DNA from 3 places in the Sphaerimonospora cavernae genome. Region 2 is predicted to be linked to each of the others. Evidence: riboswitches for the same ligand, from Rfam matches in the RefSeq annotation. Region 2 holds a riboswitch; each other region holds the start of a gene.
The links. A riboswitch is a leader RNA that binds a small molecule or an ion and turns the genes downstream of it on or off. The one in region 2 is predicted to bind cyclic di-AMP.
Positions count from the first base shown of each region.

Region 1: it holds a riboswitch for cyclic di-AMP, as region 2 does, so the genes downstream of both, ACFHYQ_RS24055 (glycoside hydrolase family 25 protein) here and ACFHYQ_RS23595 (coiled-coil domain-containing protein) in region 2, are expected to answer to the same signal.
Region 3: it holds a riboswitch for cyclic di-AMP, as region 2 does, so the genes downstream of both, ACFHYQ_RS28185 (CHAP domain-containing protein) here and ACFHYQ_RS23595 (coiled-coil domain-containing protein) in region 2, are expected to answer to the same signal.

Region 1 covers NZ_JBHMQT010000055.1:10,325-20,637, reverse strand. Annotated here, with positions in the region: gene ACFHYQ_RS24095 (MarR family winged helix-turn-helix transcriptional regulator) at 1-287, shown strand, start outside; gene ACFHYQ_RS24090 (gamma-glutamyl-gamma-aminobutyrate hydrolase family protein) at 292-1,068, opposite strand; gene ACFHYQ_RS24085 (aldehyde dehydrogenase) at 1,178-2,632, shown strand; gene ACFHYQ_RS24080 (DODA-type extradiol aromatic ring-opening family dioxygenase) at 2,625-3,566, shown strand; gene ACFHYQ_RS24075 (fumarylacetoacetate hydrolase family protein) at 3,566-4,426, shown strand; gene ACFHYQ_RS24070 (ferredoxin) at 4,447-4,635, shown strand; gene ACFHYQ_RS24065 (NAD(P)/FAD-dependent oxidoreductase) at 4,641-5,852, shown strand; gene ACFHYQ_RS24060 (aminobutyraldehyde dehydrogenase) at 5,878-7,299, shown strand; gene ACFHYQ_RS24055 (glycoside hydrolase family 25 protein) at 7,422-8,192, opposite strand; cyclic di-AMP (ydaO/yuaA leader) riboswitch at 8,205-8,344, opposite strand; gene ACFHYQ_RS24050 (response regulator) at 8,570-9,232, opposite strand; gene ACFHYQ_RS24045 (sensor histidine kinase) at 9,229-10,313, opposite strand, start outside.
Region 2 covers NZ_JBHMQT010000054.1:12,924-23,236, forward strand. Annotated here, with positions in the region: gene ACFHYQ_RS23570 (ATP-binding SpoIIE family protein phosphatase) at 1-1,124, shown strand, start outside; gene ACFHYQ_RS23575 (50S ribosomal protein bL37) at 1,145-1,222, opposite strand; gene ACFHYQ_RS23580 (DeoR/GlpR family DNA-binding transcription regulator) at 1,383-2,195, shown strand; gene ACFHYQ_RS23585 (hypothetical protein) at 2,311-2,502, shown strand; gene ACFHYQ_RS23590 (hypothetical protein) at 2,625-2,771, shown strand; cyclic di-AMP (ydaO/yuaA leader) riboswitch at 2,843-2,993, shown strand; gene ACFHYQ_RS23595 (coiled-coil domain-containing protein) at 3,007-3,939, shown strand; gene ACFHYQ_RS23600 (hypothetical protein) at 3,981-4,373, shown strand; gene ACFHYQ_RS23605 (M50 family metallopeptidase) at 4,499-5,803, opposite strand; gene ACFHYQ_RS23610 (LuxR C-terminal-related transcriptional regulator) at 6,005-6,610, shown strand; gene ACFHYQ_RS23615 (class III lanthionine synthetase LanKC kinase domain-containing protein) at 6,620-8,635, opposite strand; gene ACFHYQ_RS23620 (PP2C family protein-serine/threonine phosphatase) at 8,821-9,933, opposite strand; gene ACFHYQ_RS23625 (GNAT family N-acetyltransferase) at 10,064-10,313, shown strand, end outside.
Region 3 covers NZ_JBHMQT010000067.1:79,720-90,032, reverse strand. Annotated here, with positions in the region: gene sigJ (RNA polymerase sigma factor SigJ) at 1-912, opposite strand, end outside; gene ACFHYQ_RS28210 (MFS transporter) at 967-2,262, opposite strand; gene ACFHYQ_RS28205 (MerR family transcriptional regulator) at 2,259-3,383, opposite strand; gene ACFHYQ_RS28200 (molybdopterin-dependent oxidoreductase) at 3,557-5,725, shown strand; gene ACFHYQ_RS28195 (cation:proton antiporter) at 5,798-7,033, opposite strand; gene ACFHYQ_RS28190 (cation:proton antiporter regulatory subunit) at 7,030-7,512, opposite strand; gene ACFHYQ_RS28185 (CHAP domain-containing protein) at 7,750-8,475, opposite strand; cyclic di-AMP (ydaO/yuaA leader) riboswitch at 8,489-8,628, opposite strand; gene ACFHYQ_RS28180 (serine hydrolase domain-containing protein) at 8,855-10,231, opposite strand.

The sequences.
Region 1 (10,313 bases), on a different contig from region 2:
AGTCACGGGGCCTGATCGAGCGCCGTCAGCATCCCGACGACCGCCGCCTGGCCCTGCTGCGCCTCACCCCCGAGGGGCTGGCGTTGATGGAGGACCTCTTCCCCGCGTTCAACGCGGAGGAGGCGTTCGTCGTCGACTCCCTGGGGGGCGAGGAGGCGCTCCACCTCGCTGACACGCTCCGCCGCATCATCACCCACCTGGAGGAGAAGGGCGAGGCGCGGCGCGAGAGCCTGCGCCGTGACACGCCCGTCCCGCCCCGCCGCGGCGGGCGCCGCCGCGCCACCTGAGGGCTCAGCCGCGCGCCGCGGCGACGAGCGCGTCGAAGATCCGCTGGTTGACGGGGTCGGTCGCGGCGGTGTCCTCCGGGTGCCACTGGACGCCGAGGAACCAGCCGTACGGCCCGGCCTGCCCGGCCTGCTCATGCGACATGCGCAGTTCGGCGGCCTCGACCGTGCCGTCCTCGGCGTACGCCGTGGCCACGAGACCGTCGCCCAGCGTCGACGCGCACTGGTGGTGGTAGCAGGACGCGGCCACCTTCTCCGTCCCGGCCACCTCGGCGAGCAGTGAGCCGGGCCACACCCGCACCGGGTGGACGACGTGCCGGTGGTCGGCCTCCATGTGCTGGTTCAACCGGCCGCCGAGCACCACGTTGACCACCTGCAGCCCGCGGCAGATCGCCAGCGTGGGCAGGCCGGTGTCCAGTGCGTGCCGGGCCGCCGCGAAGTCGAAGGCGTCCTGCTCGGCGTCCACGTCGTAGACCGTGTCGTGCGGCAGGCTCTCGCCGTACGCCGAGGGCGCGATGTCGCCGCCGCCGGGCAGCAGCAGCCCGTCGGCGACGGCGAGCCGGGCGGCGGCCTCGCCCGCGTCGACGGGGTGCATGAGGAACGGTTCCCCGCCCGCCCGGTAGACGGCGTCGGCGAGCGCCCGCGCGGTCACCACGGCCGCGTAGCGCAGGGCGGAGGTCGTGGCGGCGAACCGGGACGGGATCGCGATGATCGGCCTGGGCCGCGTCTCCCCGGACCGCGTCCCCCCGAACCCTGTCTCCGCGGGCCGTGTCTCCCTCGGCATGGCGCACACTCCTCACGCTTTGTTCGCTCCCAAACGATAGCCCTTCGTATTGACTCCTGAGCAGCCACGACCGTAAATTGTTTGGGACCAAACGATTTGGAGGAAGCGGATGGCCACTGTCGCGGATGTCACCGTCCACGAGGGGCACTGGATCGGCGGCGAACGGGTGTCCTCCCCGGCCGCCTTCGAAGACGTGTCGCCGATCGACGGACAGGTGATCGCACGCGTGGCCCGGGGCGGCGCGGAGGAGGCCGCCGCCGCGGTGAGCGCGGCCGAGCGGGCGTTCCCGGCCTGGGCCCGCACCACCCGCGAGGAGCGGGCGAGGCTGCTGCACGCGATCGCCGACGGCGTGGACAAGCGCCTGGAGCAGCTCGCGATCGTGGAGACGACCGACAACGGCGCGCTGCTGCGCTCCCACCTGCGCGGCGTCATGCCCCGGGTGGCGCACAATTTCCGGTTCTTCGCCGACTGGCTGCTTGAGCTCGGGCACGACGACTTCGACACCCGGGGCCACCGCAACCACGTCTCGTGGGACCCCGCCGGGGTCTGCGCGCTGATCACCCCGTGGAACGCCCCGCTCATGCTGGCCACCTGGAAGATCGCCCCGGCCCTCGCCGCCGGCAACACGGTCGTGCTGAAGCCCGCCGAGTGGACCCCGCTGACCGCGTCCCTGCTCGCGGACATCACCGTGGAGGCCGGGCTGCCCGACGGCGTGTTCAACGTCGTGCAGGGCTACGGCGAGGAGGTCGGCGCGCCTCTGGTGGCCGACCCCCGGGTGCGCCGGATCAGCTTCACCGGCTCGGTGCCCACCGCCCGGCACATCGCCGCGGCCGCCGCGCCCAACCTCACCCCGCTCTCCCTGGAGCTCGGCGGCAAGTCCCCGCTGATCGTGTTCGCCGACGCAGACCTGGACCTCGCCGTCGACCTCGCGGTCGAGCAGTACGACAACGCGGGGCAGGTCTGCCTGGCCGGCACCCGGCTGCTCGTGCAGGAGGAGATCGCGGCCGAGTTCACCGAGCGCTTCGTGGCCAAGGCAGCCACCCTGCGCCAGGGCGACCCCCGCGACCTGTCCACCGACATCGGGCCCAACATCCACCGCGAGCACTTCGAGCGGATCGACGGTTTCGTGCGCCGGGCCGTCGAGGCGGGAGCCACCCCCGTGATCGGCGGCGGGCCCAACACCGACCTCGGCGGGCTCTACTACCGGCCCACGCTCTTCACCGGCGCGGCCGCCGACAGCGAGATCGTCAACGAGGAGGTCTTCGGTCCCGTCCTCACGCTGCAGACGTTCCGCACCGAGGAGGAGGCCGTCGAGCTGGCCAACTCCACCAGGTTCGGGTTGGCCGCCACCCTCGCGACCGGCTCGCCGGAGCGGGCCGAGCGGGTCACCGCCCGCCTGGTCGCCGGCACCGTCTGGGTCAACTGCTTCTTCGTCCGTGACCTCCAGGCGCCGTTCGGCGGGGCTCGCCAGTCGGGCATGGGCCGTGAGGGCGGCGACTGGAGCTTCGACTTCTACTGCGACGTCAAGAACACCGTCTTCGCGCCGGGAGGCTGGAATGGGTGAGGTCGTCGGCGCGGGCATCCTCGCGCACGCTCCCACGATCATGCTGCCCCTCGACGTGCGCAAGGAGCTCAACGAGGGCAAGGAGATCAGCATCGTCCCCGGGCTGCGCCGCCTGCGGGAGGAGGTCTTCGACGCCCTCGACTACGACACGGTCATCGTGTTCGACTCGCACTGGGCGACCACCTTCGAGTTCGTGGTCACCGCCCAGGATCGCCGCTCCGGGCTGTTCACCTCCGAGGAACTGCCGCGCGGCATGTGCCGCATCCCCTATGACTTCCCGGGCGACCCGGAGCTCGCCCGGCTGATCGCGTCGCACCAGGACGGGCACGCCACCTGGATCACCGCGATCGACGACCACCACCTGCCGATCTTCTACGCCACCGTGAACCTGTGGAAGTACCTCGGGGCGCCCGGCAAGCGGTGGATCTCGATCAGCATGTGCCAGACCGCGGAGGCGGAGGACAACCTGCGGCTCGGCCGGGCGGTCGGCGACGCGATCGCGGCCAGTGACCGCAAGGTGTTGTTGATCGCGTCGGGCGCGTTCTCGCACACGTTCTGGCCGCTGCGCCACCTGCGCGCGCACGAGTCGAGCGACCCCGCGCACGTACGGACCCCCGAGGCGCGGGCGGCCGACGAGGAGCGCATCGAGTGGATGCGGCGCGGCGACCATGCCCGGGTGCTCGACACGATGGACGAGTTCTACCGCTTCAAGCCCGAGGCGGGGTTCGGCCACTACCTGATGCTGGCCGCCGCTCTCGGCGAGCGCGACCTCACCGCGCCCGGCAGGCTCTACAGCGACTACGAGAACGCCACCGGGACCGGCCAGGTGCACATATGGTTCGACCGGCCGGAGGGCGGCTTCACCCGGCCGCGGGCCACGGACGCCTCGGGTGACCCGTACCCCTATCCGTTCCGGCTCGAAGGGACCGCCTGATGCCTCAGAAAGAAACGGTGGAATACCGCAGGATCCTGCTGGACGGCGCGGCCGTACAGGTGCGCAGGGAGGGCGATGAGCTGGTCGGCGCCGACGGCCGGGTCGTCGGCGTGGACGATGCCGTCCATCTCCCGCCGTGCGTGCCGACGAAGATCATCGCGGTGCATCTCAACCACCGCAGCCGGGTCGAGGAGTTCATGACCTCGCTGCCGCCCGCCCCCACGTACTTCCACAAGCCGACCTCCGCGCTGAACGCGCACAAGGGCGCGATCGTACGGCCCGAGCGGTGTGAGTACCTCAACTACGAGGGCGAGGTCGCGATCGTCATCGGCCGCACCACGCGCAACATCTCCCCGGACGAGGCCGGCGACCACATCGCCGGTTACACGATCGGCAACGACTACGGCCTGCACGACTTCCGCGACACCGACGCGGGCTCGATGCTGCGCGTGAAGGGCTCCGACACGCTCTGCCCACTCGGCCCCGGGCTGGTCACCGGCTGGGACTTCCACGGCAAGCGGCTGCGCACGTACGTGAACGGCGAGGTCGTGCAGGACGGCTCCACCGACGAGATGGAGTGGGACATGCACTACCTCGTCGCGGACATCGCCCGCACGATCACCCTCTACCCCGGGGACGTGCTGCTGTCCGGCACCCCGGCCAACTCCCGGCCCGTACGGCCCGGCGACGTCGTCGAGGTCGAGGTCGAGGGCCTGGGCAGGCTGACCAATCACATCGTCCACGGCCCCGTTCCGATCCGGGACGACTGCGGCGCCCAGCCCACCGAGTCGGAGGAGGTCATCTCGACCGCCTTCGGCGGGGACTGGGAGTTCCGCGGCATCCGTCCGCCCAAGCGTTGACCACGGCAAGGAGTCTCATCATGAAGGTCATCGTCGACATGGACGTCTGCAAGGACCACGGGCAGTGCGTGTTCGCCGCCCCCGAGGTCTTCCAGATCAACGAGGACGGCCACCTGGTCTACGTCGCCGAGCCCGACGAGTCGCTGCGCGACGCCGTGGAGGAGGCAGCCGACGTCTGCCCGCTGCAGGCCATCACGATCGAGGACTGACCGCGGTGCGGACCACACGGCGCGTCGTGATCGCGGGGGCGTCGATGGGCGGCCTGCGCGCGGCCGAGCGGCTGCGGGCGGCGGGATTCACCGGCGAGATCGTCGCGATCGGCGACGAGCCCCATCTGCCGTACAACCGTCCTCCGCTGTCGAAGGAGGCCCTCGCCACCGAGGTGACCCACGACGCGCTCGCGTTCCGGCTCCGCCCGGCGGTCGCGGACGTCACGTGGCGGCTGGGCGTTCGGGTCGTGGGGGCCGACCTGGACGCCCGGGCCGTACGGCTCGGCGACGGCGCCGAGCTGACCTGTGACGGGCTCGTGATCGCCACCGGCATGCGGCCCAGGCGGTTACCCGGGCCCGCGGCCGGCCGGCACGTCGTGCGGACTCTCGAGGACGCCCGCGATCTCCGTGCCGAGCTGCGGCCCGGGGTGAACGTGCTGGTCGTCGGCGCCGGGTTCATCGGCTGCGAGGTGGCGGCCACCGCCCGCACGCTGGGCGCGTCGGTCACCGTCGTCGCGCCGGAGGACGCCCCGATGCGCCGCCCGCTCGGCTACGAACTGGGCACGGCGCTGCGCCGCCGCCACGAGGAGCGCGGCGTGACGTTCCTGCTCGGCCGTACGATCGCCGCGTTCCTTGGAGAAATGGGCGAAATGGGCGAAAATCGGGTGACCGGCGCCGCGCTGTCCGACGGCACCCGCGTCGACGCCGACGTCGTGGTGGAGGCCGTGGGATCGGTGGCCAACACCGAGTGGCTGGACGGCAACGGCCTCGACCTGTCCGACGGCGTGCTGTGCGACGGCGCGCTGCGCGTCGAGGGGCGGCACGGCGTCGTCGCGGTCGGCGACATCGCCCGCTTCCCCAACCCGCGTTATGACGGCGTGCCCCGCCGGGTCGAGCACTGGAGCATCCCGACCGACACGGCCAAGCACGCGGCGCTCACGCTGCTCGCCGACCTCGGTCTGGGGGAGGGGATCGCGACGCCCTTCGCCCCGCTGCCGACGTTCTGGAGCGACCAGTACGAGCTGCGCCTGCAGTCGTTCGGGGCGCCCGCGCTGGGCGAGTCGGACATCCGGGTGCTGGAGGGTGACCTCGGCGGCGAGGTCGTGGTCGGCTACCACCGCGACGGCGAACTGGTCGGCGTGGTCCTGATCGGCATGCCGTCCGCCGTCGCCCGCTACCGCGCCGCCCTGCTGAACCGCACCCCCCTGGCCGCCTGAGCCGTACCCGACCTGTGAGGAGACCGTGGTGGACACGCTGTGCAACGTGATCGCCGGAGAGCGCCGGGACGCCGGCGAGTGGATGGAACTGGTCGACCCCTCGACCGAGAAGGTGTACGGCAGGGCGCCCCGCTCAGACGAGCGGGCCGTGGCCCGGGCGGTCGAGGCGGCCGGCGAGGCCGCGCGGACCTGGCGGCGAACCACCCCGGCCGAGCGTCAGCGGCTGCTCCTCGAGCTGGCCGATCTGATGGCGGCGAACCGGGAGGCGCTGGCCGAGGCCGAGGTGCGGGCCACCGGCAAGCCGCGCGGCACGGCGATGCGGGTCGACACGGGCGGGGCCATCGACGCGATCCGCTACTTCGCGGGCGCGGCGCGGGTGCTGGAGGGGCTCGGTGCCGCCGAGTACGCCGAGGGGCACACCTCGTTCGTACGGCGCGAGCCGATCGGCGTCGTCGCCCAGGTGACGCCGTGGAACTACCCGCTGATGATGGCCGCGTGGAAGATCGGACCGGCGCTGGCGGCGGGCAACGCGCTGGTGCTCAAGCCGTCCGACACCACGCCCGGCTCGACCGTGCTGCTGGGCGAGCTGTGCGCCCGGGTCCTCCCGCCCGGCGTGGTCAACGTCGTGTGCGGTGACCGCGACACCGGCCGCGCGCTGGTGGGACATCCGGGTGTGGAGATGGTGGCCCTCACCGGCTCGACCCGCGCCGGGGCCGAGGTGATGGCGGCCGCCGCTCCCGACCTCAAGGACGTCCACCTGGAGCTGGGCGGCAAGGCCCCCGCGGTGGTCTTCGGCGACGTGGACCCCGCCGCCACCGGGCGCGCCATCGCCGAGGCGGCGTTCTTCAACACCGGGCAGGACTGCACCGCCGTCACCCGGGTGCTCGTCGAGGAGCGGGCGTACGACGACGTCGTCACGGCGCTGGCCGAGGCGGCGCGGGCGCTGCGCGTCGGCGGGCCCGACGAGGAGGGCGTCTTCCTCGGTCCGTCGAACAACGCGGCCCAGGCCGAGCGGGTCGGCGGCTTCCTCGAACGGTTGCCCGGGCACGCCCGCGTGGTCACCGGCGGCTCCCGGCTCGACCGTCCCGGTTACTTCTTCGCACCGGCCGTGGTCGCGGACGTGCGGCAGGACGACGAGATCGTGCAGCAGGAGGTCTTCGGCCCGGTCGTGACCGTACAGCCGTTCGCGAGCGAGGAGGAGGCCGTCGAGCTGGCCAACGGGGTCGACTACGCGCTCGCCTCCAGCGTGTGGACCAGGGACACCGGCCGTGCGATGCGGCTGTCCGCCGCACTCGACTTCGGCGCGGTCTGGGTCAACTGCCACCAGGTGATCATCCCGGAGATGCCGCACGGCGGCTTCAAGCACTCGGGCACCGGCAAGGACCTGTCCCGCTACGGCCTGGACGCCTACACCCGGATCAAGCACGTGATGATCAGCCACACCTGACGTCGCCACGGTCGTTCTCACCGCTGACAGCCGGAGCACGAGGGACCGTGCTCCGGCTGCCGGCAGGGCGTGACTCCGTGGTCAGTGGCGGCGTGGTCAGCGGTGCCTGGTCAGTGGCGGCGTCAGCGGCGGCCGAGGGCGCGCAGCTGCTCGGGGCTCAGCGCGGAGACGTTCTTGTCGATGGGATATTCCGTGTACTGGTGAATGGCCCAGCTCTTCCAGTCGGCGGGCGGTGTGACCTTGCCCGGGGCCTTGCTGTAGTGCGCCACCCACAGCGGATATTCGGCCAGGCCGCGCCCGTAGGTGTTGGCGAAGTTCCAGCCGCTGTACAACATCGGGGTGACGCCGGTCTTGGCCTTCACATGGGCCAGCCAGGTCTTGGCCCAGGCGTTGACGTGGCTGACCGACATGCCGTCCGTGGCCTCCAGGTCCAGCACGAGCAGGTCACCGGGCTTGCTGGGCTGCTGGTTCACCATGGAGAGGAAGTGCTCGGCTTCGGCGACGGGGTCGTTGCTGGGGTGGCCGAAATGGTAGGCGCCCCGCACGATGCCCTTCTTGTCCAATTCGTCCCAGTATCGGGCGAAGGTGGAGTCGCGGAAGGTCAGGCCCTCGGTGGCCTTGATGATGCCGAACTTCGCCGGACTGGCGGCCCAGTTGTGGTTCGGCTCGTGGTTGGAGATGTCTTCGCCGTAGATCAGCGTGATGTTCTCGTCGCCGGGGGCGAGCTGCGTGGCCTGCGCCGGCCCGGCCAGGAAGACACTGAGTGCGGCGGTCGGCACGACCATCGCCAGACTGACGGCAGGCGAACGGAAGCGCTTGCCGGAGAGGCTCACCCGGTACTTGGGCGAGGCCGGCGAAGAGGGGGTGACTGCGGTGAACCGGTGTTCCAGCATGAAGGGATTGACTCCTTGCTTCCATGCCGCCTACCGGGACAGCTGACGGGTTCGGGCGGAAGCGCCCTACGGCGCGCTTGGGGGGACGCGCTCCGATTCACCCGAGGGGTGGTCCCCGGCTCCGCGAGGCGCGGAGTCGGCGGCCGTGCACCTTCTGACGGGACGGCTCCCGCCAGGGGACGCGCGGATCCTGGCAACGAACGGACAACGCAACCGGGGATGGTGTCACCGTTGCGTATGCCGTTGGCGACAAAAGGTACACGGACCACCATTAAGGTGCAAATAGGACAAAACTCCGGATCGGAGTCTTACGGAGGGACGCGGTCGGCTGGTCACCCCTCCGCGGAGAGGGGCGCGTCCGTGTGCGGGACTGCCCGTCAGGACGGGGTGATGCCCTCGCGGGCCGCCCACAGGGCCGCCTGGGTGCGGGAGGACAGTCCCAGTTTCGCCAGGATGTTGCTGACATGGGTGCGGGCCGTGCGTTCACTGACCGACAGCGCGGTCGCGATCTGGCGGTTGGACCGGCCGTCGGCGATGAGGGCCAGCACTTCTCGTTCTCGTGGTGTCAGGCTTGCCGTGGCTGTCACGGGAGCCCGCATCGCAGCGGCCAGTTGCCGGGCGGCGGCCGGATCGAGGTGCACCTCGCCGCGGACCGCGGCACGCAGGGCCCGCCCCACCTCGTCCGCCTCGGCGTCCTTGAGTAGATAGCCGGTGGCCCCGGCTTCCAGGGCGGCCCGGACCTTCTTCTCCTCCACGAAGCTGGTCACCGCGATGACCTCGACGGCGGGAAACCGGGCCTTGAGCTCTCGGGTCGCCGCTATGCCGTCCATGACGGGCATCATCAGGTCCATCAGGACGACGTCGGGAAGTTCGTCCGAATGGTCGAGAACCGCCAGGCGGTCGAGCGCTTCCTTCCCCGTTCCCGCCTCGCCGACCACCTCGATGTCGTCGAGCATCTCCAGGAAGGCCCGCATGCCCGTACGGACGACGCGGTGGTCGTCGACCAGAAAGACCTTGATCGTGCTGTCCGCGGTGCTCACCGGCTGGTCGCCTCCGTGTGTTTCGTGATCGGCGCGGTGACCGTGACGCTGGTTCCGGCGCCGGGTGTGCTCGTGATGTGGAGGCCGGCACCTATGCGTGTCGCGCGCTCCCGCATCGTTCCGAGTCCCATGTGTCCCGGAAAAGCGGCATCGGGGGCGAAGCCGCGACCGTCGTCCCTGACCGAGACCGTCAGGCTCGACCCGGTCCGGGTGATCGTCACGGTGGTCCGCTGGGCATCGGCGTGCTTGACGGTGTTGTGCAGCGCCTCGAGGACGATCCGATAGAGGTGTTCCTCGACCGCTTCGTCCAGCGCGGGACGCTCGCCCGTCTCGTCGACGACATCGATGAGCAGGCCTTCGCGGCCTGCGATGGCGGCGGCCTGCTTGCGTACCGCGGAGACCAGGCCCTCCTCGGCCAAGGCTCCGGGGCGCAGTTCGAAGATGAGGGCGCGCATCTCCGCCAGCGCTCCCTGCGTCAGCTCCCGCAGTTGGCTCACCGCGCGTCCCAGCGACGCGTTCCCGCCGAGACCCTGCTTGTCCATCGCCAGCTCGGCGGCACGGGCGTGCAGCGTCATCGAGAACAGTGCCTGGGAGACCGAGTCATGGAGATCGCGGGCCAGCCGCTGCCGCTCCACCAGGGCGGCGTTCTGCCGGACTTCGGCGAGCAAGGTGGCGTTCTCGATCGCCACGGCGATCTGATCCGCGAACGCCACGAGAAATTCGAGCTCCTCATCCGCCGGCTCGTCATCGGGGAGGTAGTAGACGTGCAGCGCACCGAACATCTGGCCCATGGTGCCGAGGGGAACGGCCACGAGGATGTCCCACTCGACATGGGGCAGGAACCGGTGGATCGGCTCGGCCCGGGGCCGCGCCAGGGTCCGCGCCGGGGCATCGCGGATCACCTCCACGCGCTGCTCATGAAGGGCGGTTATGGCAGGGGAGTCGACGCCGAGGTCCCAGGCCGCTCGCAAACCCTCCTCATAGCCGTCGGGCAGCCCGTCGGTGGCGAGGAACCGTAGCCGGCCGCTGTCACGTTCCATAATGTGGACCGCGGCGGCCACACCGCCACTCGCCTCCACCA
Region 2 (10,313 bases):
CGCGGACCGCCGTGTGCATCGACAATGCCCGGCTCTATTCCCGCGAGCACCGGACCGCCCTGACCCTGCAGAGCAGCCTGCTTCCCGCCGAGCTGCCGCAACCGCTGGGCATGGACATCGCCTCGCGCTATCTGCCGGCCAGTGACCTCATGGGCGTCGGCGGCGACTGGTACGACGTGATCCCCCTGCCGGGATGCCGGTCCGCGCTGGTTGTGGGCGATGTGATGGGCCACGGCACCCGGGCCGCCGCCACCATGGGGCAGCTCCGTACGGCCGCGCGCACGCTGGCGAGCCTGGACCTGCCGCCTGACGAGGTGCTCTTCCGACTCAACCTGATGAGCCAGGACCTCGATCCCACACAGATCGCCACGTGCATCTACGCCGTCTACGACCCGGTGACCCGCGGGTGCGCGCTGTCCAGAGCGGGTCATGTGCCGCCCGTGCTGCTGCACCCGGATCGCTCGACCGAGATCATCGATCTGCCCTCGGGGCTCCCGCTCGGCATCGGCACCGACCCGCTCGAGACGCGGGAGCTGACCCTTCCGGCTGGCAGTGTGCTGGCCCTCTACACCGACGGCCTGGTGGAGAGCCGTGAACGGGACCTCGACGCGGGCATCATGACGCTGCGCCGTCTACTCGCCGGCGCCGTCGACGATCTAGAGGACATGTGCGACGTGACGATCAGCGGCCAGCGGTCCAGCCACGAGCGCGACGACATCGCGCTGCTGGTGGCCCGGGTGCGAGACCTCGACCCGGACGAGATCGCCTCCTGCCCGCTGCCCGCCGACCCGAGGTTCGTGGCGCACGCCCGCCGTTTCGTCCGCGACACCCTGGCCGCCTGGGGGCTCGGCGGGATGGCGGACAGCACTCAGTTGATAGTGAGCGAGTTGGTCACCAACGCGCTCAAGCACGGCTGGCCGCCGATCGAGCTACGGCTGCTCCGCGGCCGGACGCTGGTATGCGAGGTCGTCGACGGCTCGGCGACCACCCCTGCCCCGCGTATGCCCGCGCCCGATGAGGACACCGGCCGGGGCCTCCAGCTCATCAAGCGGTTCGCCTACCGCTGGGGCACCCGGCCGACGCCGTACGGAAAAATCGTCTGGGTGGAGCAGAACCTCCCCTGACGACCCTGAGTCCCCGTGCTCTAGCGGCCGGTCGGGCGCTTACCGTGGTTGGCCTTCTTCTTCTTGCGTGCCTTGGACCTGCGTGCGCGCTTCGCCATGAGGGCCCGCCTTTCTCGTCCGGCTTTTCCTCACTGTCCCCCGCCCGGCGATGCCGTACAAGGGGGAAGAGCCGATCCATGCATCCTCGTCACCATGAATCAACATTCCTGCTGCTGCTATCTGGCATAATTTGTTGGAACCCGTTGATAGGAGCGATGGATGCTGGCCCAGCAACGGCGGCAGGCGATCCTGGAGCGAGTCCGGAGGACGGGCGGTGCGCGCGTCGCGGAACTCGTACGCGACCTCGGGGTCTCGGACATGACCATCCGACGCGACCTGGAGGTCCTGGCGAACCGCGGACTGATCGAGAAGGTTCACGGCGGGGCCACCGCCGCCGGAGCCGGATCCACCGAGGAGCCCGGTTTCGCCGCCAAATCGATGCGCCAGCAGACGGAGAAGGAGGCCATCGCCCGGCGCGCGGCCCGGCTCGTCCAGCCCGGCGGCGCCGTGGCGCTGTCGGCCGGCACCACGACATGGGCCCTCGCCCACCATCTGGTCGAGGTGCCCGAGCTGACCGTCATCACGAACTCCGTGCAGGTCGCTGACGTTTTCCACCGGTCGGGACGGAGCGATCAGACCGTGGTGCTGGTCGGCGGGGTGCGCACGCCGTCGGACGCGCTCGTCGGGCCCGTGGCGATCACGGCCATCCGGTCCCTGAACGTCGACACGCTCATGCTGGGCATCCACGGAATGAACCCCCGGGCCGGCTTCACGACCCCGAACCTCCTCGAAGCCGAGACAGACCGGGAGTTGGTCGCCGCCGCGCGGCAGCTCGTCGTGCTGGCCGATCACACCAAGTGGGGCACTGTCGGCATCAGCACCATCGCCCGCCTCGATCAGGCTCATGTCGTCGTCAGCGACACGGGACTGCCCGATGAAGCGCGGGCCGAGCTGTCCGAGCACATCGGCAAGTTGATCCTCGCCGATCCGGCCGGGGACGGCGAGCTCGGGCACCGGAAACCGGCGCAGTGAACGGCGACACAGGCGACACAGGCGGCACAGACGGCACAGGCGATACCCGACGTCGCTCGTGACCCGGCAGGTGACAGCACGGGCGACGACGTGACCGACGACATGAACGGCATGTGTGAACGACAACGTGAAGCGCACGATCACCCATCTCGCCGACGGCCGTGAGCTCATCTACTACGATCGGCGGGACGACGTGGACCACAGCGCCGCCGAGGCGGATCGGCGTCTGGTAGCGTCATCGCGTCAGGTACCGCCGGACGGGCGAGAACGGAGCCGCAAGGTTCGAAAGCCTGTGGAGACCCGGTAAGACCACCTTGGTGGCACAGGTCGATGAAGCAGGAAGCCGCAGAAGTGTCGCATGTGCGGCACAGGCTGAATCTTCGGCATTCATGCCGGAGAGCGCGTCAAGACCCGCTGCTGGACGAGTGGGTGGCGGTCGACGGACACCGCCAGACCCGCACCCATCTCCCCTCCGCAGAAGAGTGTCCCCTGTGCCCCGCCCACCCTGGATCGGAGATCCCCTCCCCCTACGAGGTGGCGGCCCAGATGCTGCGCCAAGCCGAGATCACGGTCTGATCTCTGAATGATTGCGACTCGGGGTGGCATCCGGCGTTTCCGTACCACTATTATCCATCGCATCGTCTGACTCAGCCGATGCGCCTAATCCTGAGTGCCTCACTCGGGAGCCGAGGACCCATGGAACGTGGGGTGAAGGCACGACGTTCGTGTTCAACGCAGTGCCCGGGCGTCTCCAGCCCGAACCCGTCAGCTAACTCGGCAGGCATATGGAGAGGAGTGGGCACTGCCCCGCGTGTTACCTCTGGCAGCCGGTGTGCTCGCGGCCACCGCGCTCGTGTTCGGTACGGCCACGGCGGGCCAGGCCGATCCAAAACCCAGCAGGAGCGGCCTCAAGAAGCAGCTCGCCGGCCTGGAGAAGAAGGTCGACCGGCTGATCGCCGACTACAACGCCAAACGGGTCGAGCTCGCGAAGGCACGTACGGCGGAGCAGGCCGCGCGCGACCGGCTCACCCGGGCCGAAGCGGACTACGACGCCATGAAGCGATCTGTCGAAGACTTCGCCTCACGGCAGTACCAGATGAGCGGCCCGATGCCGGTCCCCGACCTGACGACCTCGGCGCTCGTTTACCAGATGCAGCAGGAGCAGTCACTCAGGCTGAGCCGCTTCGACGAGGCGCGCACGGAACGTCAGCGTGCCGCGGAGGCGGCGAAGGATCTGACCGACCGGCTCAAGTCGCAGGCCTCCGCCGTGGCCGATCAGCGCGAGCAGGCCGAGAAGCTGATTGACGAGATCAAGGACAAGCTCGACAAGTTGGTCCCGGTCGCCCCCGGCAGACGGCCGGGTGGATCCTGGGCTCCGGAGCTGCCCACCGGCGCCGACAACATCACTCCTCGCACCCTGCTGATGCGCACGGAGGTGGTCGAGAGCTTTGACCTGCGTTTCCCGGTCGGCTGCTACCGCTCGGAGTCGAGCGGTGAGCATCCCCTCGGCCGCGCCTGCGACTTCATGATGAGCTCGGGCGGCTCGATGCCGACGCCGGAGATGAAGGCTCTCGGCGACACCGTCGCCGCCTGGGCGATCAAGAACGGCGCGAAACTGGGGGTGAAATATGTGATCTGGCGGCAGCAGATCTACAATCTCGGCTGGCCGGGCTGGCGCACGATGGCCGACCGCGGCGGGATCACCGCGAACCACTACGACCACGTGCACATATCGATGTACTAAGGACCACGAACTGTGGAAACGTTCTGCGCGAAGGATGACGTGTGGCAGTGGCACGAGTACTGGTGATCGGTCTCGATCCCGCCAAGATCCAGGGCTGGGACCCGGAGCCGATCCAGGCGGCGATGGCACGCGGTCAGGCGCGGTTCGACGATCATGGTATCGAGGCCGACTGGTGTCTGGTGGCACTCGACGAGAGCCCCGAAGGGATGATCGTGGAGGCGCTGACCCACGGAGACTACGTCTGCGTGGTGATCGGGGGCGGCATCCGCAAGCACGAGCCGTTGCTCGAATTCTTCGAGAAGGTGGTCAACCTGGTCCGGCAGCACGCGCCCGACGCAGCCATCGCCTTCAACAGCAGCCCCGAGGACTGCGCCGACGCAGCTCTGCGGTGGCTGCGCCGACCCGGCGCCGGCCCGGAAGGGCAGGCACCCTGACAGGGCACTGATCGCTCCTCAGGGGCCGGTACCCGCGTGGCGAGACTCTTCGGCGCCACGTGGCGGAAGGCTTCGGTGACGATCTGCCCGATCTCGTCCCAGTCCACCGGGACGTCCATCGGCGGTCAGCCGGAGATGCGGACGGGGTTGACCAGATCGGCGTAGATCAGCAGGCCGCCCATGACGACGAGCAGCACGGCCATCACGTACGTCAGCGGCAGCGCCTTGGCGACGTCCACGTACGCGGGCATCGGCCGTCGCCGGATCCGCGCGATGCCGCGCTTGAGACCCTCCCACAGACCGCCCGCGATGTGGCCGCCGTCCAGCGGAAGCAGCGGGATCAGGTTGAACATGCCGACCGCGAGGTTGAGCCCGCCGAGCAGGGTGATGAAGATATTGATCTTACTCTCGACGGGGATGTCCGAAGCGGCGATCTCGCCGCCGATGCGGCCCGCGCCGACGATGCCGATCGGTCCGTTGGGATCGCGCTTCTCACCGGAGAACGCCGCCTGCCAGACGCCGACCATTTTCTTCGGAATGTTGAGCATCGCGACCGCGGTGCGTTCGGTCATGTCCCACATCTGACCGAGCACGTATCCGGGCCCCTGCCGCTCGACCACCAGCGTGGGCGACACGCCGAGGAAGCCCACGTTCTTCTCCACCTTGCCGGGATCGTCGAGCAACGGCATGTCTTGGGAGATCAGGTCGACTGTGAGGGTCATGCCCCTGCCCGCCCGGTCGATGCCGATGGTCGCGGCGCCGGCGCCGTGCGCCCGGATGAAGCGGGTGGCGTCCTCCCACGACGCGACCGGCTTTCCCGCCACCGAGGTGATCCGGTCGCCGGGCAACAGTCCCGCCTTGGCCGCGGGCGTCGCCGGGTCGGAGTCCCGGCAGTCCCGCTTGGCTGCCTCCACTGCGGGAATCACGCACTTGGACACCGAGGACACGGTCGGCTTGGTCACCGTCACGCCGAACCCCATCATCACGATGGCGAACAGCACGAAGGCGAGCACGAAGTTCATCGCCGGGCCGCCGAACATGACGATGACCTTCTGCCACCAGGGCTTGCGGTAGAAGACACGGTTCTCGTCGCCCGGAACGATCTCCTCGGAGGCGACGGCTCGGGCGTTCTCGATCAGGCCTTGCCATGGGCCGGTCGATACGCTCCGTAGTCTGTTGGGATCGTCCGACGGCCGGGGCGGCAGCATGCCGACCATGCGGATGTAGCCCCCGAGCGGAATCCACTTGATCCCGTACTCGGTCTCACCTCGCCTTCGGGACCACATCGTGGGCCCGAAACCGACCATGTACTGGGTGACCCGGACGTTGAACAGCTTGGCCGGGACGAGATGGCCGATCTCGTGCAGCCCGATGGAGAGCAGCAACCCGACGAAGATGACCACGAATCCGGCTACGGAGAGCCAGTACATCAGCGTGTACCCCCGCGTCGGAGAAGCCGCCTTGCCATACGTCGCACTCTTCGAGGGTAGCCGACGGCGGCGTAAGGGGAGCGTGTGCCGACGTGTTTCGGGTACCCGTTCCTCGACCTCCGCTTGACCAAATGGAGACACTTCGTTGACACTGCGGAGCCGTTCGATCACCCTTTGATAAACCACCCAGAGGGGAGTGTCTTGATCCGGATCCTGGTTGCCGAGCACCTTCCGTTGGTACGGCGCGGCCTTGTGGCCTCGCTCGACGGCGAGAGCGACCTCGCCGTAGTCGCCGACGTCGGTTCGGCGGAGGACATCGTCCCCGCCGCCCTCGACGTCCGACCCGACGCCGCGGTCATCGACGTCGACCTGCCCGGCGTGGGCGGGCTCGACATCGCCGCCCGGCTCGGCGAGAAGGTTCCCGACTGCCGGGTGCTGATCCTGTCGGCCCAGCCCAACCCCGGCCACGTGAAGCGGGCGTTCGCCGCCGGAGTCCTCGGCTACATGAGCATCGAGATCGGGCCGGACCAACTCGCCGACGGCATCCGCCAGATGGTCTCCGGGCGCCGGGTGCTCGACACCGATCTCGCCGTCGCCGCGCTCGAGGCGGCGGAGAATCCGCTGACCCCTCGCGAGCTCGACGTGCTCCGGATCGCCGCCGGAGGCGCTCGGTCCAAGGAGATCGCCGAGCAGCTGTGTCTGTCGGTCGGCACGGTACGCAATCACCTCTCCCGCATCCTCTACAAGACGGGCGCACGTAACCGGGTGGACGCCGTACGCATAGCCGGCGACGCCGGCTGGCTCTGATTCGTCGCCCTACCAGGACCTCTCGGACGCGGCCACGGCCCGCAGGCCGGACGGCCGACGCCTCTCCCGCCGGGCGGGCGGGGCGCCCCCCAGGAACGGCAACCCCACCGGCTCGTCGTGCAGCGCCGCACCGACCGACAGCAGAACGCCCGCCGTACCGGTGGCGAGGTCCATCGAGAGCCGCAGCAGCCGCTCGCCGGGGAACGCGAGGTGCCCTCGGAAACCGACCGCGTGCCAGGAAAGGGCGGCGAGCTGGCGACCGGTCTCCTCATCCTCACGGCCCCAGCCGCCCGCGCGGTCGCGGCACAGGTACGCGATGATCCCGGCCCGGCCGCCGAACAGCCCGGGCTGGAAGTACAGGTGCGCCCTGGCGGCCCGGTCGAGGCGCGCCCACACCGCCGCGAGCTCCGGATCCGGCCGGTAGTGCAGAAACTCCCCCAGCACCCAGGCCACGCCCACGCTGCCCCGGTCGAGATGCGGCGTGGCCCTCCGGTCCCCCTCCCGACCTCCCGCATCGACCCGCAACGACCCGTCGGCCTGAGCCACGCAACGGCGCAGATCCCGGCGAAGCGCCAGCTCCGCCTGAGTGAGCCACTGGACGTCTCCCGTCCGCTCGAACATCCGGACGAACAGCAGGGCGGGGCCGGTTGTTCCGTACATCAGTCCCGGGCAGCCGTCGGTCGCCTCATCGCTCAACCGGTCGGCCACGATGGCGGCGGTGCGTAGCGCCTCGTCGAGATCGCCGAGATACGCCTGGCTGAGCGCGATGCCGGACAGTCCTCCGTACAGATCGACGCCGAGCGGCCGTCGGAACCCTGTCCCGGCCATGTCGAGCACCTCCTGTGCCTCCTCGTGCCGGCCCAGGTGGGCCAGCGCGTGGGCGACACCGTGCAGCCCGTCGTAGAACCCCGGCCCGAGCCGCGGTCCGCGCCCACGGACCCGGTCGATCAGCCACTGCTCGTGCTCGGGAAACCGGCCGGCTCCGGTGGCGTGCAGGGCGTAGAGCACCCCGGCCGCGCCATGTGCCAGGCCGAGGCCGCCGCCGTCACCGTCGAACTGTGCGACGTCACCGGGGAACAGCCGGTCATCGCGGCCGGGCGTGGCCGACGCCAGGATGGCCCGCCTCATCGAGTCACGCATCCGCCGCCAGCCCGCTGTGGGCGGCTTCGTCGCAAAGCTCGCGCCGCATCCGGCGGTCCTCACCGCAGGGCGCAGGAAGCTCTCCCGGATGGGGAGCAGCTCGCCGATCACTTCGGCCAGCTCCGCGGGCTTCTCCCGGTCCAAAGCGAACAGTTCGGTGAGCGGAAGGAAGAGTGCGAGCCGCAGGCAGGCAAGCGCGTACCGGTCGGCGTCGAGGCCTCCTGCTCCCGGCGCCACGGTCCCCTGCGGGGACGCGAACGCGGGGTCGTCATGTCCGCTCCCGGCCGACTCCGTGATGGGCCGGGCCGCCCCGAAGCCGACCAGCGTGACACCACCGTCCGGCCGGACGATGACGTCCGCCGGGCTCAGCCCGCCGTGCACCAACCCGTGCGCATGAACCTTCCCGACGGCGTCCTCGACCTTCGTGCAAACATCCGTCGCCCACTCCACGTACTCCGCCAGACGGCCCTCCCCGTCGCTCTCAGGGGCGCTCGTCCCCGCGGCGGTCAGCGGATGGCGCGCGGCGAGAGCCGCGCCCAGCGACTCACCTGGGACGTGTTCCAGCACGAGGAACCGGCGTCCGCCGGCGGACAGGCGCCCCTTCAGCTCTGGGGCCACGCCCAGCCCGGCGAGCCGTGCGAGCGCCTCGCCCTCGCGCTCCCGCCCGATCTCCTTCAGCACCATCCGCTCCCCCGTGTCCGGGTGGACGGCCAGGTAGACGCCTCCGCCGTCGCTCTCGCGCAGCACCGCGTCAATTCGGTACGGCAGGCCTTCCGGCGGCCTGCTCCCTGACGGCGGATAGGAGGTCAGGTGGGGAGGACATTGCGTAGGAGAGTCGTAGAAGACGGGATCTGTGCGGCAGTAGAGCTCGTATCGGTTCTCCACGTTCTCGCCTCCCGGACGCCTGCGAAAGCCGTACTCCGCGAGGATGTCAAGCAGGCGCGCCCGGGGCCAGTGACCATTGGACACAGAAAGAACATGACTCGTTACGGTGAGTGTCCATTGAACTCGTCATGGGTCTCCTCCGGACCGGTAGGGACTCCGGCAACCGGGGAGAACTACCGGAAGAATTACGGGCGCCAGATCAGCACGAGAGCGCAGTCGTCGTTGTGGCCGGAGGTCATCGACTGCACCAGATGCCGCGCGCGGTCGCGGAATCCCGAGGGCAGCAGCCGCTCGGCCTCGCCCAGCAGCCGGTCCAGCCCGGAGTCGATGTCCCGGCCCGGCTGCTCGATGAGCCCGTCGGTGAACAGCATGAGGGCGTCCCCCTTGCGCAGCACCCCGCTGTCGGGCTCGCAGTGCAGGTCGGGGACGACGCCGAGCACGACTCCCTTGGCCGTCGACACCCGCCAGGTGCCCGATCCCGAGTCGAACTTCACGACAGGCGGATGGCCCGCCGAGGTGATCGTGTATCCGCCGGTGGACAGGTCCAGGGTGAGGTGGACGGCGGTGACGAATCCCTCATCCCCGAGCTGGCGGTGCAGGTAGGTGTTGCAGGCGCCCAGGAAGTCGTCGACCGAGCCGAGCAGGCCGCCGAAGGCGCCGGAGAGCATGAGCGCGCGCGTTCCCGCGTCCACGCCCTTGCCGGAGACGTCGACGAGCGCCATCTCGACGCGATCGCCGTCACGGGTGGAGACGATGAAGTCCCCGCCGAAGGACGACCCACCGGCCTGCTTGAGCACCACCTTGCCGTCCCAGTCCTTGGGCAGCGACGGCAGGTCGCTCTGCCGCTTGAGCCGGTCGCGCAGTTCCAGCAGCATGGCGTCGCCACGCAGCCCCTGCACGCCGAGCTTGCCGCGGGTGCGGGACATCAGCCAGGCCAGCACGGCCGTGAAACCCATCGTGATCAGCAGGCCCGCGCCCACGTTCCCCGGTCCCCGGACCGACCACACGTAGGCCAGGGAGACGACGACGGAGCACAGCAGGATGGCCAGGCTGCGCAGCCGCAGTTGGAGGCCGCCGATGAGCGTGATCAGGATGAGCAGCGACGGGGAGAACCAGTAGGAGGAGACCTCGGCGTCGAGCACGCCGATGACCAGGGTGATCGCGCTCAGGGCGATGAGTAGGTTCCGGTCTTTGGACGAACTCTTCCTGACAAAACGGACCAACGGCACCAGAAGCGGCACTCGTACGAGAAGCGCGCGAAGCCGCGGAGGGATCAGCGGCGCCGGTCGGGAACTCATGATGGCCTCGACTGTATCCCCCCGGCCCAGGTGAGGGCACCCCTTTGACCAACAGCTTGATCGTTGAGTATGGGATGTCGGGATGGATATTGTGTGGCACTCCGCCGCCGGCCGCTCCTACTGTGATCTGGTGACTGTCACCGTTCGTCCCATCGGCGAAGCCGAATGGCCCGATTTCACGGCCCTGCACCTCGAGGCTTTCAACGCCTCCTCCCCTCCCGAGGCCGTTGAGCGCTGGCGGGAGCTCTTCGAGCTCGACCGGTCCCTGGCGGCCTTCGACGGCGACCTGATGGTCGGCGGCGCCGCCGCGCTGTCGTTCACGATGACCGTGCCCGGCGGGCCGGTCCCGGTCGCGGGAGTCACCGCCGTCGAAGTGCTCC
Region 3 (10,313 bases), on a different contig from region 2:
GGCGACCGCCCACCGCGCGGTCGCGCGCTCGAGCTTGTCGGGGTTGACCTGGTGGCGGAGCCCGGCGACGCCCTCTGCGGTGACTTCCAGGCACATGACGCCGACGACCCGGCCGTCGACGACGGCCACCACGGCGGGGTCGCCGTTGGCGGTCCAGGCGTAGACCTCGGGCGCGCCGCCGACCAGGGCACGCTTGACCTCGGCGGGTTTGAGCAGGCCCCGCAGGAACTTCGCGACCGCGACGGCGCCCTCGAGCACCTTGGCGCGGGCCGGGACCTTCCCGCCGCCGTCGCCGATCGAGATGGCGTCCTCGGTGAGCAGACGCACAAGCGGCTCGGTCCGGCCGGTGGTGGCGGCCGCCAGGAACTCCTCGACGATCCGCCGGGCGGCGGCCTCGTCGATCTCGGTGCGGACCCTGCCATCCGCGACGTGCTTCTTGGCGCGGTGGAAGATCTGCTGGCTGGCCGCCTCGGTGATGGCGAGGATCTCGGCGATCTCCCGGTGCGGGTAGCCGAAGGCCTCCCGCAGCACGTACACCGCCCGCTCTTTGGGGGACAGGCGCTCCATGAGGGTGAGCACCGCGTACGAGACCGATTCGCGCTGCTCGGCGGTGTCGGCCGGGCCGAGCATCGGGTCCCCGGCGAGCAGCGGCTCGGGCAGCCACTGGCCCACATAGGTCTCACGGCGCACCCGCGCGGAGGTGAGCTGGTTGAGACACAGGTGGGTGAGGACCTTGGTCAGCCAGGCCTCGGGGACCTCGATGCGGTCGACGTCGGCGGCCTGCCAGCGCAGGAACGTCTCCTGCACGGCGTCCTCGGCCTCCCCAGCTGAGCCGAGGACGCGGTAGGCGATGGCCTCCAGGCGCGGCCTGAGGGCCTCGAACCGATCGACATCGTCCGCGGACAAGGGCACGGCCCGATCCTAGCCGCCGAGAGAGACACGCGGCCGAGGCATGCCATCGCAAGGTCAGCGGCCGGGAGACCGGGGGACGTAGTGGCGCAGCTGGGGTGTCGCCCAGGCGATCGCCGCCACGGTCACCGCGGTGAGCGCCCCGCCCACGCAGATCACGACGTGCGGCCCGTACGCCGCCCCGGCTGTCCCGTGCAGCAGATTGGCGATCTGCGGGCCCCCGACCAGCACGACGGTGAGCGGCCCCTGGACCCGGCCGCGCATGGCGTCGTCGGTGTGCGCCTGGGAGATGGCGTTGCGGAAGGTGCTCAGCACGAAGTTCACCGCGCCGCCGCAGGCGAGTGCCATCAGGGCGATCTCCAGCCGCGCGGCCAGCCCGAGGGCCACGACGGTGAAACCCCACGTGACGGCGGCCGCCGCCATGAGGGCGCCCTGGCGCCGGGCCCGGGTGAACGTGCCCGACAGCAGCCCGGCCAGCAGGACCCCGGCCGGGTAGGCGGCGTAAAGCATTCCCAGTTCCATGCCGCCGCCCGACTGACCGCCGAAGGCGTGCCGGGCCAGTTCCGGGAACAGCGCAGCCGGCATGCCGAAGACCATCGCGGCGAGGTCCACCCCCAGCACCGCCATCAGCAGCCGGCTGGCCGCGAGATAGCGGAAACCCGCCAGGATCTGCCCGGCCGTGGTGCGGGGCGGACCGTCCTGCGCAGCCGTAGCGCGGGGTGGCAGCGGAGGCAGCTTCGCGACGGCCAGCAGCGCGACGGCGTCGAACAGGTACAGCGTGCCGAGCCCGGCGACCGGGATCAGGGCCCCGGCCAGCACCGGTCCCAGGATCGAGCCGGTGTAGCGGACCAGCGAGCCGAGGCTGTTGGCCGCCGGCAGCAGTTCGACCGGGACCAGGCGGGGCATGACTGTGCCCATCGTCGTCATGACCGCGCCGAACGTCAGCCCCTGGCAGGCCACCGCCGCCAGGAGGAGCGGAAGCGATCGGCCGCCCAGGGCGGCCTGGGCCCACAGCACGGTGTACGTCAGGGCCAGGCCGCAGTGCGCGGCCAGCAGCACCTTTCGCCGGTCCATGCTGTCGGCGAGAGCCCCGGTCCACAGCGCCGCCGCGACCAGCGCGACCAGCGACACCGCCGCGGCGGCGCCCACGGCGGCCGACGAACCGGTCACCGTGAACAGCTGCGTCGGCACCGCGACCACGCTGAACGAACCGCCCACCGCGCACACGGCCGAGGCCGACCACAACCGCCGGTAGGCCGGGACGGCCAGCGGGCGGCGGTCGACCGTCCAGGCGCCGATCTTCCGGGCCGCCGGCCCATTGATAGCCGGCACGTTCACCGTTGAGGTGCTCATCGCGGGCCGCCGCCGTTATGACCGGCGCCGTCCGTGGACGAGGTGTCCAGCCGCTCCACGTCGGCGACCACACATGCGACGTTGTCGGGGGCGCCGGCGGCGTACGCCCGCTCGACCAGTTCGTTGAGCACCTCTTGAGGACCGCCCGTACCGGCCAGCGCCTCGCGCAGCGACCCGGCCGGCACGACGGCCGACAGCCCGTCGGAGCACAGCAGGTATCGGTCCCCGTCCACGGCCTCATGCAGCGACAGGTCGGGCTGGGCCGCGCCCGTACCGGTCAGTGCCCGCACCAGCAGCGACCGCCGAGGATGCGAGGCCGCCTCCTCCGGAGTCAACCGGCCCTCGTCGACCAGCGACTGCACGTAGGTGTGGTCATGGGTGATCTGGAACAGCCCCCCGTCGCGCATCAGATAGGCCCGGCTGTCGCCGATGTGGACCAGCGCCAGGCGGGACCCCGACCACAGCAGGGCGGTCAACGTGGTGACCGCCTCACCCGACGGCGCCGACGCGGCGATGTCTTGGATTGCCCGATCGGCCTCGGCGACCGCGTCGGCGAGCGCGCCGAGCAGGTCATCCGCCGGAACCGCCAGCGTTTCCAGCGGCTTGAGCGCGTCGACGGCCGCGACGCTGGCGCGGTCCCCGGCTCGGCCGCTCATCCCGTCCGCCACCGCCAGCAACCGGCTGCCGGCGTAGGCGGTGTCCTCGTTGCTCGTGCGTACCAGTCCTGACTCCGACCTGGCGGCGTACCGGATCCCGAGCATGGTCGCGGCGTCTTCCACGGCGCTGCCCCTTCCCGACAGATAGTCGACGAGGAAGGTGGCCATCCGCCCGCGGGCCGCCGTCTCGGCCATCACCCGCTCCCAGTAGCCGGCGACCTCCTCGGCCGCCGCGGGCGCCGGCAGGTCGCACACCCTGCGAATGCGCGCCAGCGGCATCCCCAGCCGCCGCAACCAGGCGATCAATCGGGCCTGCTCCAGCTGTCCCGGATCGTAGTACCGGTATCCGGACTCCCCGTCCACCGCCGCGGGCCGCAGCAACCCGAGTTCGTCGTACAGCCGCAGCGCCTTCGGCGACAGCCGTGCGGCGCGGGCGAACGCCCCGATCGTCAACAGCTCACCCACCGCTCCTCCTCGTCTCGGCCCCCGTGGCCGACGCCGACGATCCTGCGGCTTCACCCAGGGTGAAGGTCAACCCCGGCGTCGCCGACATCGGCCGCGATTGACCGCACGATGGAAGATGAGGGGTCTCGTCCGGCCGTCTCATCATGAAAGGCGTCCCCGCCTCAGGAGCGCCGATGAGAACTGCACACCGGACCTGCCCCATCTGCGATGCCGTCTGCGGTCTGCGGCTCACCCTCAATGACGCCGGACGAGTCCTGTCGGTGAAGGGTGATCCGGACGACCCCTTCTCCAAGGGTTACACCTGCCCGAAGGGGGCGAGCCTGGGTCGGCTCGATGAGGACCCCGACCGCCTGCGGGCCCCGATGATCCGCGAGGGATCACAGTGGCGAGAGGCATCCTGGGATGAGGCCTTTCAGGTGGTCGCCCGAGGGCTGCACGACGTCATCGAGACGCACGGCCGCCAAGCCGTCGCCGCGTTCTTCGGTAATCCGACATTCCACACCATGGGCGGCATCCTGTATCGAGGGGCCCTCGCGCAGGCTCTCGGCACTCGCAACGTCTTCTCCGCCAGCACGGTGGACCAGATGCCCAAGCACGTCGCCTGCGGATTCATGCTCGGCGACCCGCTGGCCATCTCGGTGCCGGACCTGGACCGCACCGACTACCTGCTGGTGCTCGGCGCCAACCCGGCGGTGTCCCATGGCTCGCTGTGCGCCGCTCCCGACTTCCCTGGCCGGTTGAAGGCGCTGCGGCAGCGGGGCGGCAAACTCGTCGTCGTCGACCCCCGCCGCACCCGGACAGCCGCCATGGCCGACGAGCACCTGTTCGTCAGGCCGGGCACCGACGCCTATCTGCTGTTCGGCATCGTCCATACGCTGCTGTCGGAGAACCTCACCTTGATCGACCTGGAGGTGAACGGGCTGGAGGAGCTGCGGCTCTTGGCAGCCGAGTTCCCTCCCGAGCGCGTGAGCGGGATCTGCGGGGTGCCTGCGCAGGACATCGCCCGACTCGCCCGTGAGCTCGCCGCGGCACCCGCCGCCGCCGTCTACACCCGCGTCGGCACCTGCACCGCCGAGTTCGGCACGGCCGTGCAGTGGCTGGTCGACGTGATCAACGTGCTGACGGGCAACTTCGACCGGCCCGGCGGCGTCATGTTCGCCAAGCCCGCGACACTCGAACTCGGCCGCACCCGCCAACCGTTCGTCACCGGCCGCTGGCACAGCCGGGTCAGGGGTCTTCCGGAGGTGATGGGCGAACTGCCGGTCGCCACGCTGGCCGACGAGATCGAGACTCCAGGGGAGGGGCAGGTCCGGGCACTGGTCATGGTGGCGGGCAACCCGGTGCTGTCGGCGCCGAACGGTCCCCGCCTCGACCACGCCTTCCAGGACCTGGAGTTCATGGTCTGTGTGGATCCGTACCTGAACGAGACGACTCGGCATGCCCATGTCATCCTGCCGCCGCCGCACATCCTGCAGATGCCGCACTACGACTTCCTGCTGCTGACCGTCACCGTCCGCGACTACGCCAGGTTCTCACCGCAGATCCTGCCGCTCGAGCCCGGCCGCCCGTCGGAGGGCGAGATCATGGCACGGCTCACCCTCATCGCCTCCGGGCAGGGCGCGGACGCCGATCCGGCGATGCTCGACGAGGTGATCCTCGGGGAGCTGCTGGGCAACGCCGTGAAGACGCCCGGTTCGCCGGTCGAAGGCAGGGACGCGGCGGAGCTGCGGGCCGCCCTGCGGGGCGACAGCGGGGTCGAGCTCATGCTGGACGCCATGCTCAAGCTCGGCCCCTACGGCCTGTCGCTGGCAGACCTGCTGGCCGAGCCGCATGGGATCGACCTCGGCGCCCTGCGGCCACGGCTGGGTGAGCTGCTGTGCACCGCTTCGGGCCGTGTGGAGCTGGCCCCGCCCGAACTGGCGCACGACGTCGCCCGGCTGCACGAGCGCGCGGCCGAGCCACCTGCCGAGTTCCTGCTGATCGGACGGCGTCAGCTGCGTTCCAACAACAGCTGGCTGCATAACGTGGGGCCGCTCGTCGGGGGCAGCAACAGCTGCACGCTGCACGTCAACCCCGCGGACGTGGCCCGGCTCGGCCTGGGCGAGCAGGCCGTGATCCGCTCGGCGGCCGGTGAGCTGACCGTGCCGGTGGAGCCTGCCGAGTCGGTCATGCCGGGTGTGGTGAGCCTGCCGCACGGCTGGGGGCACGGGAAGGGCCGGCAGCTGGTCGCGAACAAGCATGCCGGGGTCAACGCCAACGCCTTGACGGATGAGACGGTGGTTGACGTCCTGTCCGGAAACGCCGTATTCAACGGGGTTCCCGTCACGATTCACCCCCGCTGACCACTCGGTGCCGCGCCGCGTACCTGGCCGCAAGCGGTCCGCTCCGTTCCCCGCGACAAGGACCGAGACCGGTCAGGGGATCTCGTTCGAGGCTTCCACAGAGTCGTGCGCGACCGTACAGGCGACCGGCTGGGTGGTCCCGATGGTGCGGCGGCGCAGCAACCGTGCCAGCGGCTCGGCGCCGCGGGCCAGCAGCGGCCCGGCGACCGCGAGGATGAGCACGTAGGCGGCGGCCAGCGGCCCGAGCTTGCCGCCGATGCCGCCGCTGACGGCCAGGCCCGCGATGACGATGTTGAACTCTCCCCGTGAGATGAGGGCGGCCCCGGCGCGCAGCCGGCCGCTCGGCCCGACCCCGGCCCGGCGGGCCGCCCACCATCCGGTGGCGACCTTGGTCGCCACCCCGATCACGGCGAGCAGCGCGGCGATCCCGAGGACCGGCGGCAACTGGCGCGGGTCGGTCTGCAGGCCGAAGAACACGAAGAACACCGCGGCGAACAGGTCACGCAGCGGCTCCAGCACCCGCCTGGCGTTGTGGGCCAGGGGGCCGGACAGGGCGATGCCGACCAGGAACGCCCCCACGGCGGCCGACACCTGCAACTGCTGGGCGACTCCGGCGACCAGCAGGGTCAGCCCGAGCACTTTCAGCAGGAGCACCTCTTCGTTGGGGCTGGAGGCGAACCGCCCTACCAGGGTGCCGTGCCGTAGCGCGATGAACAGGATGACGGTGATCGTGCCGCCCGCGACGGCGAGGCTCATCGCGCCGGCGGCCAGACCGGCCCCGGCCAGCAGCGTGGTGAGGATCGGCAGGTAGGCGGCCATGGCGAGGTCCTCGAACACCAGCACCGACAGCACCGCCGGGGTCTCCCGGTTGCCCAGCCAGCCCAGGTCCCCGACCACTTTGGCGGTGATGCCGGAGGAGGTGACGTAGGTGATGCCGCCGAGGGCGACGGCCGCGACCGGCCCCCATCCCAGCACGAGCGCCGTGATCACGCCGGGGGCGGCGTTCAGCACCAGGTCGAGCAGACCCACCGGGGCCGAGGTGCGCAGCGTTCCCACCAGTTCGTCGGCCGTGTATTCCAGGCCCAGGGTGAACAGCAGCAGGATCACGCCGACCTCGGCGCCCAGTGAGACGAATTCCTCGCTGGTGGTCAGGGGGAGGATGCCGCCGATCCCGAAGGCCAGACCGGCCAGCAGGTACAGCGGGATCGCCGAGATGGAGAATCGGAAAGCCACGGCCCCGAGCAGGCCGAGGGCCAAAATGATCGCACCGAGTTCGATTAGTTGGATGGCACCATGCACGGGCGTCATCCGTTGCGGAAGATGTCGGCCACCGCCGCGGTTCCCTCCCCGGTGCCCACGACGACGACGACGTCGCCCGGGGCGAACACGAGATCGGGACGCGGGCTGGCGATCACCTGGCCGTCACGCACCACGGCGACGATCGACGCCCCGGTCCTGGTCCGTACCCTGCTGTCGCCGAGCGCTCGCCCGTCGTACGGCGACCCCGCCGATATGGGGATCTTCTCGGTCACCAGCCCTTCCACCTGGCGATGCAGCTCGTTGAGGCGCTCGACGACGCGGCCGGTGCCCAGCAGCTCGGCCAGCGTGCTGGCCTCATCGGCGGTGAGCAGCACCGTGACCACACAGGTGTCGGGGTCTTCCTTATCGTAGATCACCAGGTCGCGGCGGCCGGTGTGATGTGAGATCACTCCTACCTGCCGGCCTCGTTCGGTGGTGAGCACATGCTGCAGCCCGATCCCCGGCAGTCCCGTCCGCGTGAGATCCACGTCTCCTCCTGACCTTTTCCTTTTCCTGGTGCCGCGGACTCCGGCGGCCCTACGTGGGTATTCCTACCGCCACAGCATTACAGAACATGACAGACCGGGCGAACCGCGTCGGGTAGGGCGGAGAACGGCCGGACCCCGACCCGGAGCAGCGATCGCTGCTCCGGGTCGGGGTCCGGCCGGCGCCGGGGTTTGGCGCGGGGTTCGGTACGCGTCAGGGGCCGGCGTCAAGCGACCGCGTCACGGCGCGGTGTACAGCGGGTAGCCGTACCCCGTCACGTAGCCCGTGGAGCGGGTGCGCTCCTCGACGGCGCCGCCGTCACCGGTGTTGCCCTCGATGGTCTCGATGGTGCCGTCACCGTTGTCGCGGACGACGAAGCCGACGTGGTCGATGCCGTCGATGTCGCTGCCGCCGCTCCAGTCGAAGAAGACCACGGCGCCGGGCTTGGGCGTGTGGCCCCACCGGCCGTGCTCGGCGAACCACGTCGCGTGCTCGACGGTGTAGGCGTCCGACCCCATGACGGGGGTGATGCCGAGCTGCTCGCCCACCCAGGAGACGAACATGTCGCACCAGGGGGCGTTGGCGTAGCCGTCCAGGGTGCCGCCGTCACGGGCCAGGGTCTCCTGGGCGCGCGGAGTGGACATGTACCAGTCGTGGAACTTGGTCCCGCCGCCGTCGCTGTTCTCGGTGATTCCCACCTGGCCGGCGGCCAGCTTCAGCACGTCCTTCGGGCCGACCTTGGGCAGCGTGCGGGCGATCTGAGCCAGAGAGTCGGGGTTGCCCCCGGCGTTGCCGTGGCCGCCGGCCTGCGCGATGTGGCCCGTGACCGCGGTGGCGTGAGCGGGGGCGGCGTGGGTAGTGGTGGCCAGCGCGGCCTGCGGCCCGGCGACCACGGCGGACACGAGGGCGGTGGTCGCGGCGCCGGTGATGAGGGCAGCACGAACACAGGACTTGAGGGCGTGCATGCGGGGTCTACTCCCTTGCTTCCATGCCGCCTACCGGGTTAGCTGACGGGTTCGGGCTGGAAGTCGCCCTACGGCACGGCACAGCGCACCGATTCACCCCAGGAGAGGTGGGTCCCCGGCTCCGCGTGGACGCGGACTCGGCGGCCGGGCGGCATCCCCGGAGGGGACGCCGCGTCGGTCAGAGATGGGACGCAGTTGACCTAAGAAACGGACATATGCGTCCTTAGCTGCCTAAAAGGTAATAGATACCACGCCGCCGGTCAAGTAAAGACAAGGGGGGGTTTACTGGACATGACGGTGGGAACCCCGGGGCGGCGCAAGCACAGCCGCTGCCGTCCCCACCGACACACCTTCATCTCGACGGCTCACCGCCGGGCCCTCACCGCCAACCCTGGGGGTCCACACCGCCCGGCACTGGGGCCCCCGGATCGTACGGCTCTCGGGTGAACACGAACGTGTTGAGGTCCAGGTGCACGCCGCCGTCGCCGGAGCGGACCACCCGCAGGGTCTCGCCGGCGTAGTAGCCGTCCAGCCCGAGCCAGGTGCCGTCGTCCCGGGCGGCGAACCGCGACGCCCGGCCCTGGCCGCTGACCGGCGTGAGCGACAACCCCCGCCGCGGCAGCACCCGCAGCACGTACGGCGTCGGCCCCCAATACCACGGCCCGGTCAGTGCCAGCAGGTCGTCGTCGACCTCGGTGGGCACCCACTCGGCCGGCAGCGGCGGCTCGTGCTCGGCGAGGATGTCCAGCAGATCGGTGTCGAGCGGCCCGCGCATCCCCGAGGTGGCATTGGCCAGCCACAGCACGCCGACACCGTCGGCGGGATCGGCCCACACCGTGGCCAGGAAACCGGGCATCGACCCGGTGTGGCCGGCCAGCCGCCGCGGGCCGCGCGGACCGGTGTGCCGGGCGAGCTGGAAGCCCAGGCCGTACCCCCGGCTCCAGGAGTCGCCGTCCTCCACGATGGCCGGCTCACGCATCTCCGCGAGCGTGTCCGGACGCAGCACCTCCGCGGTGTCACCGCAGATGAAGGCCGCCCAGCGCGCCAGGTCGGCCGCCGGCGACCACATCTGCCCGGCCGGGGCCATCGCGCCGTGGTCGTTTTCCGGCTCCGGCAGCAGCACATCGGCCCACGGGTGCACGGCGTACCCGCTCGCGTGCGGGGATCGCGGGCGCGCGGTGGTGTCGCGCATGCCGAGCGGCTGGAGGATCTCCTCGCACACGACCTGCTCCCACGGCGCCGACCGCTTGCGCGCCACCAGCTCGCCCAGCAGCCCGAACCCCACATTGGAGTAGTGGTAGCGCCGCCCCGGGCGATGCCGGGCCGACTCCGGCCCCATCGCCCCGATCATCTCGGCCGCCGCCACCCCCGGCGTGCGCTCCCACCACTGACCGGGCGGCTCGGCCGTCAGCCCGCTGGTGTGCGACAGCAACTGGGCGATCGTCGCCTCACCCACGGGCGTGCCCGGCACGTGCTTGTCCAACGGATCGAGCAGGTCCAGCCGCCCCTCGTCGCGCAGTCGCATCACCATGACCGCCACCATCGTCTTGGTGATCGACCCGATCCGGTACTGCGTGTCCCGGTCCGGCCGCTGCCCGCCGACCCGCCCCCGGGCCCCGAACCAGGCGATCTGCCCGCCCCGGACCACCGCCGCCACCAGCGAGGGCACCCGCGACTGCGCCTGCTCGACCGCCAGCCTGCGCAGCATCGCGCGAGCCGTACCCTCCAGAACCATCCCGCCGACCTCCCCAGTCACGACAGCATCGTCGATCGCACCAGGCTAGCGCCCCGGCGGCGCCGGATCCGGTGCAGAGCACGGGGGCAGGCCGTACGCGGCG